2 regions of the Arthrobacter sp. 05T423 genome follow, and region 2 is predicted to be linked to the other one. Evidence: riboswitches for the same ligand, from Rfam matches in the RefSeq annotation. Region 2 holds a riboswitch; the other holds the start of a gene.
The links. Region 2 has a riboswitch for glycine ahead of gcvP (aminomethyl-transferring glycine dehydrogenase). Riboswitches for the same ligand answer to the same signal wherever they lie in the genome.
Positions count from the first base shown of each region.

Region 1: linked by a shared signal. The riboswitch ahead of gcvP (aminomethyl-transferring glycine dehydrogenase) and the one ahead of gcvP (aminomethyl-transferring glycine dehydrogenase) in region 2 are both predicted to bind glycine.

Region 1 covers NZ_JBFTLC010000048.1:415-6,411, forward strand. Annotated here, with positions in the region: partial or broken gene gcvP (aminomethyl-transferring glycine dehydrogenase) at 1-1,595, opposite strand, end outside; glycine riboswitch at 1,797-1,895, opposite strand; gene AC1DFE_RS22620 (TetR/AcrR family transcriptional regulator) at 2,022-2,561, opposite strand; gene AC1DFE_RS22625 (MFS transporter) at 2,634-4,187, shown strand; gene AC1DFE_RS22630 (Dps family protein) at 4,270-4,749, opposite strand; gene AC1DFE_RS22635 (nitrilase-related carbon-nitrogen hydrolase) at 4,962-5,997, shown strand, end outside.
Region 2 covers NZ_JBFTLC010000053.1:8,065-14,061, forward strand. Annotated here, with positions in the region: gene AC1DFE_RS23085 (GntP family permease) at 1-499, opposite strand, end outside; gene AC1DFE_RS23090 (methylenetetrahydrofolate reductase) at 691-1,500, opposite strand; gene purU (formyltetrahydrofolate deformylase) at 1,532-2,461, opposite strand; gene cycA (D-serine/D-alanine/glycine transporter) at 2,458-3,960, opposite strand; glycine riboswitch at 4,109-4,206, opposite strand; glycine riboswitch at 4,396-4,496, shown strand; partial or broken gene gcvP (aminomethyl-transferring glycine dehydrogenase) at 4,645-5,997, shown strand, end outside.

The DNA.
Region 1 (5,997 bases), on a different contig from region 2:
GTCTGGGAATCCGGGGCGAACGGGTGGATCGAGGCGAACTCCGGCCAGGAGATGGCCTCCATCTCGGCCGTCGCGTTCAGCTTCATGGTGCAGGAGCCCAGCGGGATCATGGTCCGGTCCAGCGCCAGGTCACGGTCGGAAAGCTTGCGGATGTAGCGCAGCAGCTGGGTTTCGGAGCGGTGCGTGTTGAACACCGGGTGCTGCAGGTAGCCGGAGGAACGTTCGACGGCGGCATCCAGGGCGAAACCGCCCGTGGACCCCACAGACTTGGCACCAAAGAGGGTGAGAACGTCAGCCACGATGGCCGGGGTCGTCGTTTCATCGGCGGAGATGCCGACGGTGTCAACGTCGATGGTGCGGAGATTGATGCCCTTCTCCTCGGCGGCGGCGATGATGCCGGCAGCCTTGCCCGGCACGGAAACCGTCAAGGTATCGAAGAAGCTGGTGTGCAGGACGTCCAGCCCGGCAGCCTTGAGCGATGCCGCCAGGGTCCTGGCGTGGCCGTGGGCGGTTTCGGCGATCGCCTTCAGTCCCTCCGGGCCGTGGTAGACGGCGTAGAAGGACGACACGATGGCGAGCAGCGCCTGTGCGGTGCAGATGTTGGACGTGGCCTTCTCGCGGCGGATGTGCTGCTCCCGGGTCTGCAGCGCCAGGCGGTAGGCCGGAACGCCGGCGTTGTCCTTGGAGACGCCCACGAGGCGGCCGGGCAGGGAGCGTTCAAGACCCTTCTGCACTGCCATGTACGCGGCGTGGGGGCCGCCGTAAAACAGCGGCACGCCGAAACGCTGCGCGGAACCGACGGCGATGTCCGCGCCCTGCTCGCCGGGAGGGGTGATGAGCGTCAGTGCCAGCAGGTCAGCCGCCACGGTGACCAGCGCACCGCGTTCCTTGGCGGCGGCGATCACGCCGGACTGGTCCCACACCCGGCCCGAAACGCCCGGCTGCTGGAGGACGACGCCGTTGATGTCGCCGTCGGGCAGGCCCTGGGAAAGGTCTGCAACCTCGACCTCGAAGCCGAGGGCTTCGGCGCGGCCCCTGACGATGGCGATGGTCTGGGGCAGGCAGTCCGCGTCCAGCACGGTCTTGCCGTCGTGGGCTTGCTTGTTCTTGTTGGCCCGGCGCATCAGCAGTACAGCCTCGGCCACGGCTGTTGCTTCATCCAGCAGTGACGCGTTGGCGATCGGCAGGCCAACGAGGTCCTGGACCATGGTCTGGAAGTTCAGCAGGGCCTCGAGGCGGCCCTGGGAAATCTCCGGCTGGTAGGGCGTGTAGGCGGTGTACCAGGCGGGGGCTTCGAGGACATTGCGGCGGATCACCGGCGGCGTCACGGTGTCGTAATAGCCCTGGCCGATCATCTGCACGGCGGTCTTGTTCTTGGCCGCGAGCTTCCGGAGTTCGGCGAGGGTTTCGACTTCACTCAGGGCCGGGGAGAGCTCCAGCGGCGAGTCCTGCCGGATGTCTTTCGGCACTGCCGTGTCAACCAGTGCATCGACAGTCTCGTAGCCAACGGCCTTGAGCATGGCTTCGACGTCGGCCTGGCGGCGAGCGCCAATATGCCGGTCGACGAAGGAGGCGGAGGCTGATTGTACAGTCAAAAGGAACTCCATAACTAAGGCGGCGCAGGGTACGCCACAGTGATTCGGGTTCCTCCCCGCTCTGTATTGGACCTGAGAGTTTCCGCGTTGCCGCGCTTACGCGCAGCTCCGCTTGCACCGTCGGTGAGCAGAGCATGCCCTGAACCGTCCGCCCGGAGGCGGAACATTTCAAGCCGGCAGCCTGCTGCTTTCCAGAGTTGCCTTGCCGCGGCGGTACATGGGCCTGAGAGATTCCTGGGGAGGTTTTGCTCCTACGGCGCCTGCTTGTACCTACTTGCAGGACTCTCCCGCCGCAGATCAAAGGCATATTCAATTGAGCGGTGACAACTGTCACAGAGGCTATTGTCCTACGCCAGCCTCGCGTCTGCAAACTGTGGCGCCCCCGGCTGACACAGCCGCGGGGCCTGAACCAACCCCGACGCCGGCCTACCCCCGGAGCCGGCCAAGCGCGGCAAGCAGGCTCCCGACGTCGGCTGCGGTCTCGGCCGGCGTCGCCGCCGGGCCAATGGACAGCATCGCGTTGAAGTAGAGCCCGTCACCCATATACAGGACTGCCTTGGCCAGCCCCGGTCCGACGTCGCGGGCGATCTCGTCGAGCCATCGCTGCTGGATGTGGGCGAACCTGCGCCGGGTCTCCTCGTGCGCCACCTCGGCCAGCCTCGTCGCGGCGACAATAACGCGGTCCAGCGGGGTGTCCGCCCAGACGGACGATTTGATGAAGTAGGCGGCAGCGCCCTCGGGAGCCGCGGCCATGGCCTGGGCATCCGCCTCCGCGAACTCATCCAGCCGGTCCAGCAGTACGCCGATCAGCGCTTCCTTGTTCGGGAAGTGGTACAGAAGTCCGCCCTTGGACACGCCGGCACGGGCAGCCACGGCGTCAAGGGTAGCGGCACGCTCCCCCACCTCAATCAGCAGGGATTCAAACGCATCGAGCACTGCGCCGCGGGCGACGGGTTTTCTGGGCATGGCTTCCATCATGCCGCTTCCCGCCCAGGGTTTATAACTGTACCGTCTGGACGGTATAGTTATCTCATGACCATGCGCTCAGCCCTTCTCCAGGGGCGCACTTCCGCAAACCAGGACACCGGTGGCGGCGTGCGCGACTGGTTCGCCCTGGCCCTGCTCATGTTCCCCGTCCTCCTGGTGGCCGTGGACAACACTGCGCTGACCTTCGCCCTTCCCGCGATCGCCCGCAGCCTCGACCCCTCGGGGGTGCAGCTGTTGTGGGTGGTGGACGCCTACGCCCTGGTCCTCGCCGGACTTCTCGTTGCCATGGGCAGCCTGGGCGACAGGATCGGGCGCCGCCGGCTGCTGATGGTCGGCATCTCGGGCTTTGCGGCGGTCTCCGCGGCGTCCGCGTTCGCACCGAGCGCCGAATGGCTCATCGCCGGCCGCGCGGCACTCGGATTCTTCGGCGCCATGCTCATGCCGTCCACGCTGTCCCTGATCCGCAACATCTTTCGGGAGCCGGGCAGGCGACGGCTGGCCGTGGCCATCTGGGCCGCGGGCTTCTCCGGCGGCGCGGCGCTGGGGCCCATCTTCGGCGGCTGGCTGGTGGAGCACTTCTGGTGGGGTGCCGTTCTGCTCGTGGCCGTGCCCATCATGCTGCCGCCGCTCGTCCTGGGCCGCTTCCTGATTCCGGAGTCCAGCGATCCAAACCCCGGCCGGGTGGACCTGGCCAGCGTGGCGCTGTCGATGCTGACCATGGTGCCGGTGGTCTACGGCATCAAGGAACTGGCCACCCATGGGCCCGGCGTGACGCCGTTCGGAGTTCTGGTGTTTGGCCTGGCCATGGGCATCGCGTTTATCCGCCGCCAGCAGACGCTCGCGTCCCCGCTGCTGGACATGTCGCTCTTCAGGAACCGCGTGTTCAGCACGGCGATCACGGCGAACATCCTGGCGCTGTTTTCCTACAACGGCTTCATCCTGTTCCTGGCCCAGCACCTGCAGCTGCTCGAAGGCATGTCGCCGTCGGAGTCGGGCACCGCCATGCTGCCGGCCCTGACGGCCACGGTGGTGGCTGGCCTGCTCGTGGTCCCGCTGGTCCGGAAGGTGCCGCCCGGCTTTGTGGTGGCCGCGGGCCTGGCGCTGAGCGCCGCCGGTTACAGCGTTGTTGCGTTCGGGAATCACGACGCCGGCCCCACGGCGCTGCTGGCCGCCCTCCTCATCCTGGCGCTGGGCGTGGGGTCGGCCGAGACCATCTCGAACGATCTGATTCTGGGAGCCGTGCCCGCGGAGAAATCAGGGGCGGCTGCGGCGATTTCGGAAACGGGCTATGAAGTGGGCTCGCTCCTGGGGACGGCTGTCCTGGGATCGATCCTGACAGCGTCGTACCAGCAGCATCTCGCCCTGCCGGAGGGCGTCGTCCAGACAGTGCCGGCAGCGTCGGCGGACCTGGCCCGGGAGACCCTGTCCGGCGCAATGGAGCTGGCCGGGACACTGCCGGCCCCGCTGGCCGAGGGGCTCACGGCGGCCGCAAGGGCCGCGTTTGATTCGGGCGTCCATATCACCGCGGCGATTGCGCTGGTACTAATGGCCGCGGCGTCAGTGCTGGCCGCCGTCGTACTTCGCCGCATCCCGTGCGCGAAGTAGCCGGAACCGCGCACAACGAAACAGAAACGGGCTGCCCGGGAGAAATTTCTCCGGGCAGCCCGTCAGCGGGTAATCCAGCCGCCTACTTGCTGTCAGGCTGCGTGACGCTGGCCGATGCCTTCATGTTCTCGGCGCCAACCATCCACGCGTACTGCTCGAGCTTTTCGATGAAGGTGTGCAGGAGGTCCGCAGTGGTGGGGTCTTCCTCATCCACCTCGTCATGGACCTTGCGCATGGTGCCGACGGCCGCTTCCAGCGCTGCCACGATCCGGTCGATAGCATCCTTGGTGTTGATAAGACCCTCCGGGAACTGGGGAAGGCTGGTCGACTTTGCCACGGTTGCGCTGCGGCCGTCCGGCAGGGCGTGCAGGGCGCGCATGCGCTCCGCGATGTCGTCGGCAAAGGCCCGGGCGGCATCGACGATCTCGTCGAGCTGAAGGTGCAGATCCCTGAAGTTGGTTCCAACGATGTTCCAGTGCGCCTGCTTGCCCTGGATGTGCAGTTCGATCAGGTCCGTCAGGACGGCCTGCATGTTGTTGGTCAGTGTCGGTGAAGCCTTCATGAATCCTCCTCGATTGGTCCAGTGGTTTCGACGCTACCGCAGGGACCCCGGCACCGGGAGCGCCGGAGCGCAAATTTCACGATCAGCTTACTTACTACTTTGGGGGTCATAAATGCTCGGCATTCAAATGCCCCTTGCCACATCCCCGCGCCACATGCATACTAAATGAACGTCATTCATTTAGTGACGGTCGTCTCACTGGAGAAATCATCATGATCGAAATAACCCGCCTCAACGCGCCTGCTTCGCTCGCCCGGACAGCGCCGTCCGGACGGCCTGCCTTGAGGGTCGGCGTGGTGCAGCACCGCTGGCACAGCGACGCCGCCGCGCTCCGCGCAGAACTCAACGACGGCGTCGACCGGGCCGCCCGGCTCGGTGCCACCGTCGTGTTCCTGCCCGAGCTCACCCTCTCCCGCTACCCCGCAGACCAGGTTCCGGAGAATGACTTGGCACTGCGGGACCAGGACCGGCCGCGCCCCTCCGACGCAGCCGAGGATCTGCTGACCGGCCCCACCTTCCGCTTCGCGGCTGAGGCCGCCCGCCGGAACGGCATCGCCGTCCATGCCTCGCTCTACCAGCGCGCCGGCAACCCGGACGGTTCGGATGACGGGCTGGGACTGAACACCTCCATCCTGGTGTCCCCGGCCGGCGAACTCCTGGCCCGCACCCACAAGCTGCACATCCCGGTGACCGCCGGATACTACGAGGACGAGTTCTTCCGCCAGGGTCCCGCCGCGGAGGACGCCTACCAAGTCCACGCACCGGCAGAGCTTGGCGGTGCCCGGCTGGGCATGCCCACCTGCTGGGACGAGTGGTTCCCCGAGCTGGCCCGCATGTACTCCCTCGGCGGCGCCGAACTGCTGGTGTACCCGACGGCGATCGGTTCCGAGCCGCTGTTCGCGGACTTTGACACCCAGCCGCTCTGGCAGCAGGTCATCGTGGGCAACGGCATCGCCAACGGCCTGTTCATGGTGGTCCCGAACCGCTGGGGCCAGGAGGGCAGCCTGAACTTCTACGGGTCCTCCTTCATCTCGGATCCCTACGGCCGCATCCTGGTCCAGGCGCCGCGGGACGAGTCAGCCGTTCTCGTGGCCGACCTCGACCTGGACCAGCGCAAGGACTGGCTGACGCTGTTTCCGTTCCTCACCACCCGCCGCCCGGACACCTACGCCCGGCTCACCGAACCGGTCCGCAAGGAGGAGCCGTTCGGGACGCCGGATGCACGGGTTCCGGCAACCTCAGCCACCG
Region 2 (5,997 bases):
CGAGCGATGCAACGCCCGGAACCGTGAAGACAATGCCGCATTCGAGGGCAATGGCCATGGCGGTGGCCATGCGTGCCGTGCCGAGCTTGCCGATTCTGGGTGCCAGCTTTCGGGCCAGCGGGGCCGAGATGACGAGCAGGACGTCCAGGAAAATGGACTGCAGCAGCGTTCCGATGGCCAGGCCCATGGTGTAGGGCAGGCGCTTGGGCCCGAACGTGTTCAGCAGGTGCTCAACGAGGCGCCGGATGGCACCGGTCTGGTTGAGGATGGAGCCCATGAGGACGCCGAAGGCGATGAGCAGGCCGACGTCCACCATGATGTCGCCGAATCCGGACGTGATGGTTTTGACCGTCTTTTCGACGCCGAGGCCCACGGCCAGGCCGAGGTACACGGAGCTTATTACCAGGGCTATGACGGGGTTCACCCTGAAACGGACAATCAGGAGCACGGCGGCTAGGACCGCGACGGCTGTGTTGATCAGGACAGCGATGTCTGACATGAGAGGGAATCCGATCGTTGGGCCTTCCGCACTGAAGGCTTGGGAGCAGGTGTGGTCGTGAGGGCGACACATTCGCTGTTCCCATATTATGGGTTCCAGCTCACAATGCAAGATTTTGCAGATGATTTTAAACGCATCGGGCGTCCGGCCATGCGGCCGGACGCCCGATGCGTCGTTTGAAAATTACTGTTTCAAGAGGCTTTCGCGCTTGCCCCTGCCACCCCGCTCATCGCGGGCTGGGTTTCGACGTTGTTGAACGTGTAGAGGTGGACACCCGCAAGAGCAGGTTCCATGGCTGCAAGTTCGGAAACCAGGGACCGGGATGAGTAGCTGCCGGCGTTGAGGAGCCTGCGGGCGAGGGGCCCCTTGCGGTTCAGGAACTTCAGCGATGGCCCGACCCCGATCTTGGTGGCCAGCGCGATCAGCTTGGCCCGCGGGACGGCCCCGGCCACGCCCGCCCAGATCGGAAGATCGACACCTTCGCGGCGCAGCAGTTCGGCGTACCAGCCGATCCTGGCGGCAGAAAAGCACATCTGGGTCACTACGGTGGAGGCCAGGTGCTGCTTCTCCAGCAATGCATCGAGCATGTGCAATTCATTGTGCTTTGGATGGCCCTCCGGATATCCAGCCACGCCGATGGCCATGGTCCCGCCGGTCAGATCGGCAATGTCCTCCATGAGCCGGCTGCTGTTGCCGTAGGGGCCGGCAGCGTCCGGAGCATCGCCGCCGATCGCGAAAACCTCGGTGATCCCTGCCGCTTCGCAGTCCCGGAGCATGCCCGCCAGCTGGGCGCGGCTCTCGATGCTCCGTGCAGCCAGATGCGGGATCACCTTGTAGCCCAGCAGGCCAAGCCGGGCCGATGCCTGCACGGTGGTTTTAACCCCGTGGTGCGGCAGGCATGTCACGGTCAGTGCTGATCCGGCAGGAACATGTGCCTGGACTTTGGGAATGATTCCGTCCGTGGGAATGATCTCCATGCGCAGAGGCAAGTGGTTCGTCATGGGTAGCTCCAGGTCTGGTCGGATGGGCTTGTCAGCGGAGGATGACCGTCCGGTTCCCTGACAGGATGATCCTTCCGTCTGCGTGCCAGCGCACAGCATTCGTCAGGGCCTTGCACTCCGCGTCCTTGCCCGCGGACACCAGATCCGCGGGAGCATAGGTGTGGTCCACCTCAATCACTTGCTGCGCGATGATCGGGCCCTCGTCGAGCTCTGAGTTGACGTAGTGGGCGGTGGCACCGATCGTTTTCACACCGCGTTCATACGCCTGGTGATACGGTTTTGCGCCCTTGAAGCTGGGCAGGAAGGAGTGGTGGATGTTGATGGCCCTGCCGGCGAGCCGGGCAGTGGCCGAGTCGCTGAGGACCTGCATGTAGCGGGCCAGGACCACGAGTTCAACGTCATACGCGTTCACCAGCTCAAAGAGCCCGGCCTCGGCTTCGGCCTTGGTCTCCGGCGTCACGGGGATGTGGTGGAACGGGACCCCGTGCCAGGCCGCGAGCCCTTCCAGGTCGGGGTGGTTGGACACCACTGCCGCGATCTCCAACGGGAGTTCGCCGCTGCGGGCGCGGACCAGCAGGTCGTTGAGGCAGTGATCGTATTTGGACACCATCACCAGGATCCGCTGCTTGCGGTCATGGCGCTCCAGGCGCCAGTCCATGCGCCATTGCCCTGCCAGCGGCGCGAAGCTGGCCCGCAACTGTTCGACGGCGGCGGTGCCACCTGCGGTATCACCTGTGGAGGCGAAGTGGACCCGCATGAAGAAGTGCCCCGCGTCCCGGTCACCGAACTGCTTGAGGTCAACGATGTAGCACTCCTGCTTGAGCAGGAAATCCGCAACTGACTGGACGATTCCCAGGGCATCCGGGCAATGCAAGGTCAGCACAAACTCCCTGCCGGCCTCCGGAGTCCGGGCCCCGCGGGCCTGGCCCGCCGCCGTCGGCTTTTCCTCTGTCCCGATCATCCCTTGACACTTTCCTTCTCCTCGAGACGCCGGCTCGCATGCTCGCGGGCGGCGGTCTCCTCGGCCTGAAGCTCCTCCTGGAAGGCCGCGTAGCGGGCGAGGTGGGCCGGCCGGCGGCGCAGAACCAGCCACGCCGCACCGAGCAGGATGAACCAAACGGGTGTGACCAACAGCGCGGCAAGGGTGTCGGGCTGGGTGGTCAGGGTCCACAGCACAAAGGCGAAGAACGCGAAGACCACCCACACCATGGGGATGCCGCCGGGCATCTTGAACTTCGATGCAGTATGCAGGTGCGGGCGGCGGCGGCGGAAAGCGATGTAGCTGGCGAGGATGATCGACCAGACGAAGACGAAGCAGACGGCGGACACGGTGGTGACCATGTCGAACGCCTTGCCGACGTCCTGGCCGGCGTACATGAGCACCACTCCGGAGAGCAGCAGCACGCAGGACAGGAACAGGGCGTTGCTGGGTACCTTGCGCCGGGACAGGCTGCCAAAGACGGACGGCGCGTCGCCTTCCTGGGCCAGGCCGTAGACCATGCGCGAGGTGGAGTAGATTCCGGAGTTGGCCGAGGACATCGCCGAGGTCAGCACTACGAGGTTGACCACCGTGGCGGCGGCCCCGAGTCCGGCCAGCGAGAACATCGCAATGAACGGGCTGTGGCCGGCCGCGAACTGGGTCCATGGAGTGACGGACATCAGGATAATGAGGGCACCCACGTAGAAAAGCAGCACGCGGACCGGGATGGAATTGATGGCCTTGGGAAGGTTTTTCTCCGGGTTCTTGGCCTCAGCAGCCGTAGTGCCCACCAGTTCGATGCCCACAAAGGCGAACACGGCAATCTGGAAACCGGCCACGAAGCCCATGAATTCGTTGGGGAAGAAGCCGCCATGGCTCCACAAGTTAGAGAAGCTTGCCTGCCCGGCGCCGCTCTGGAAACCGGTGAAGATCATGAACATGCCCACCACGATCAGGGCAGCAATTGCAATGATCTTGATGAGGGCAAACCAGAATTCGGTCTCACCGAACGCCTTGACCGTGGTCAGGTTCAGCAGCAGCAGGATGGCGACGGTGGCCAGGCCGGGAATCCAGAGGGGCAGTCCCGGCCAGAGCTCACGGGAGTACCCTGCGATGGCGATGACGTCCGCAATTCCGGTAATCACCCAGCAGAACCAGTAGGTCCATCCGGTGAAGAACCCCGCCCAGGGCCCCAGCAGGTCAGCGGCGAAGTCGCTGAAGGACTTGTAATTGAGATTGCTCAGCAGCAGCTCGCCCATGGCCCGCATGACGAAAAACAGCATGAAGCCAATGATCATGTACACGAAAATCACGGACGGCCCGGCCGCGGAAATGGTTTTGCCGGAGCCCATGAACAGGCCCGTGCCAATGGCACCGCCGATGGCGATCAGCTGGATGTGCCGGTTGCTCAGCTGCCGCTCCAGGCGGGGAGCCTCGGCGGCTGGCGAACCGGTTGGGGAGGCAGGAGGATGAATCGTCATAAGGAACTCCATCGTTCAAGTGGCCTTGGATGGCCACACTGATTCGGTTCCTCCCCGCTCTGTATGGGACCTGAGAGATTCCGCGGACAGGGTCGTCCGCTTGCACCGTCGGTGAGACAGGACGTGCCTGCCTGCTTTCCAGAGTTGCCTCGCCGCGGCGGTACGTGGGCCTGAGAGTTTCCTGGGGAGGGTTTGCTCCTACGGCGCCTGCTGAACGTACCGGCAGGGCTCTCCCGCCGCAGATCGTAAGCATATTCAGTTATGTCGAGAAAAATCATGCGTGTCGACGGCGGCCGTTTGCCGGCCGGACCCGCTGGCCACCGGATCAGTGTGGTCTCGGTCACGAAGAAATGTCGAACGGGGACCTCCGATTTGGCACGGACGGAATTGTCCGGTAACTTGTGAGCCGAATCACCCCACATCTTCATAGCCTTTCGAACCGTGGCGGGAGAGTCCTCCCTGTCATTCACCGGGCAGGCGCCGTAGGAGCAAATCCTCCCCAGGAATCTCTCAGGCCCCCGTACCGCCGCGGCTAGGCAACTCTGGAAAGCAGTCCGGGTAACCGGACTCACCGACGGTGCAAGCGGAGAACCATGTCCGCGGAATCTCTCAGGTCCAATACAGAGCGGGGAGGAACCCAAACCATGCCGTGTCACACGTGGCCGGCCAAACCTGGAGTTCCTCATGACGATTCAATCTCTTCCTTCAACGTTTGCCGACCGGCATATCGGCGCCAGGCGCCAGGCCGATATCGACACCATGCTCAAGAACATCGGCTATGACACTGTCGATGGCCTCGTGGATACCGCCGTTCCGGCGTCCATCCGCCAGGACAATGCCCTCCGGCTCACCGCAGCACTAAGCGAAGTTGAGGTCCTGGCCGAGCTCCGCCGCCTGGCCGCGAAGAACAAGACCGCCGTGCAGATGATCGGCCAAGGCTACTACGACACCGTCACCCCGCCGGTGATCCGCCGCAATGTCCTCGAAGCCCCCGCCTGGTACACCGCCTACACCCCGTACCAGCCGGAGATTTCGCAGGGCCGGCTCGAAGCGCTGCTCAACTTCCAGACCATGGTCCAGGACCTGACCGCGCTGCCGGTCGCCAACGCCTCCCTGCTGGATGAAGCGACCGCCGTGGCCGAGGCCGTGCTGCTGATGCGCCGTGCCAACAAGGCCGCAGGAGCCAAGGACGGCAAAACAGTCCTGGACGCCGACTGCCTCCCCCAGACCATCGCCGTCGTGCTGGGCCGCGCCGAGGCGCTCGGCTTCGAGGTCGAGGTTGCAGACCTTTCCCAGGGCCTGCCCGACGGCGACATCAACGGCGTCGTCCTCCAGCAGCCGGGCGTTTCGGGCCGGGTGTGGGACCAGTCCGGCGCGATCGCCGCCGCCAAGGAGCGCGGTGCGCTGGTGACGGTGGCGGCCGACCTGCTCGCCCTGACCCTGATCACGCCTCCCGGCGAGCAGGGCGCCGACATCGCCGTCGGAACCGCGCAGCGTTTCGGCGTGCCGCTGTTCTTCGGCGGCCCGCACGCGGCCTACATGGCAGTGCGCACCGGCATGGAGCGCACACTGCCCGGCCGCCTCGTGGGCGTCTCCAAGGACAACGCCGGCGTCCCCGCCTACCGCCTGGCGCTGCAGACCCGCGAGCAGCACATCCGCCGCGAGAAGGCCACGTCCAACATCTGCACCGCCCAGGCGCTGCTGGCCATTGTGTCGTCCTTCTACGCCGTCTACCACGGCCCCGACGGCCTGAAGGCAATCGCCGGGACCGCCCACAACAACGCCCGCGTCCTCGCCACCGCACTCAAAACGGCGGGCCGCGAACTGGTCAGCGACTCCTTCTTCGATACCCTCACCGTGCGTGTGCCCGGCAAGGCCGGCAAGGTCATCACGGCGGCAGAGGCCCGCGGCATCAACCTGCGCCTCATCGACGCGGACACCGTGGGCGTTTCCATTGATGAAACGACGACGGCGGCAACACTTTCCGCCGTGGCCGTCGCCTTCGGCGCCGGCCCGGTCGGTGACGCGCAGGGATTT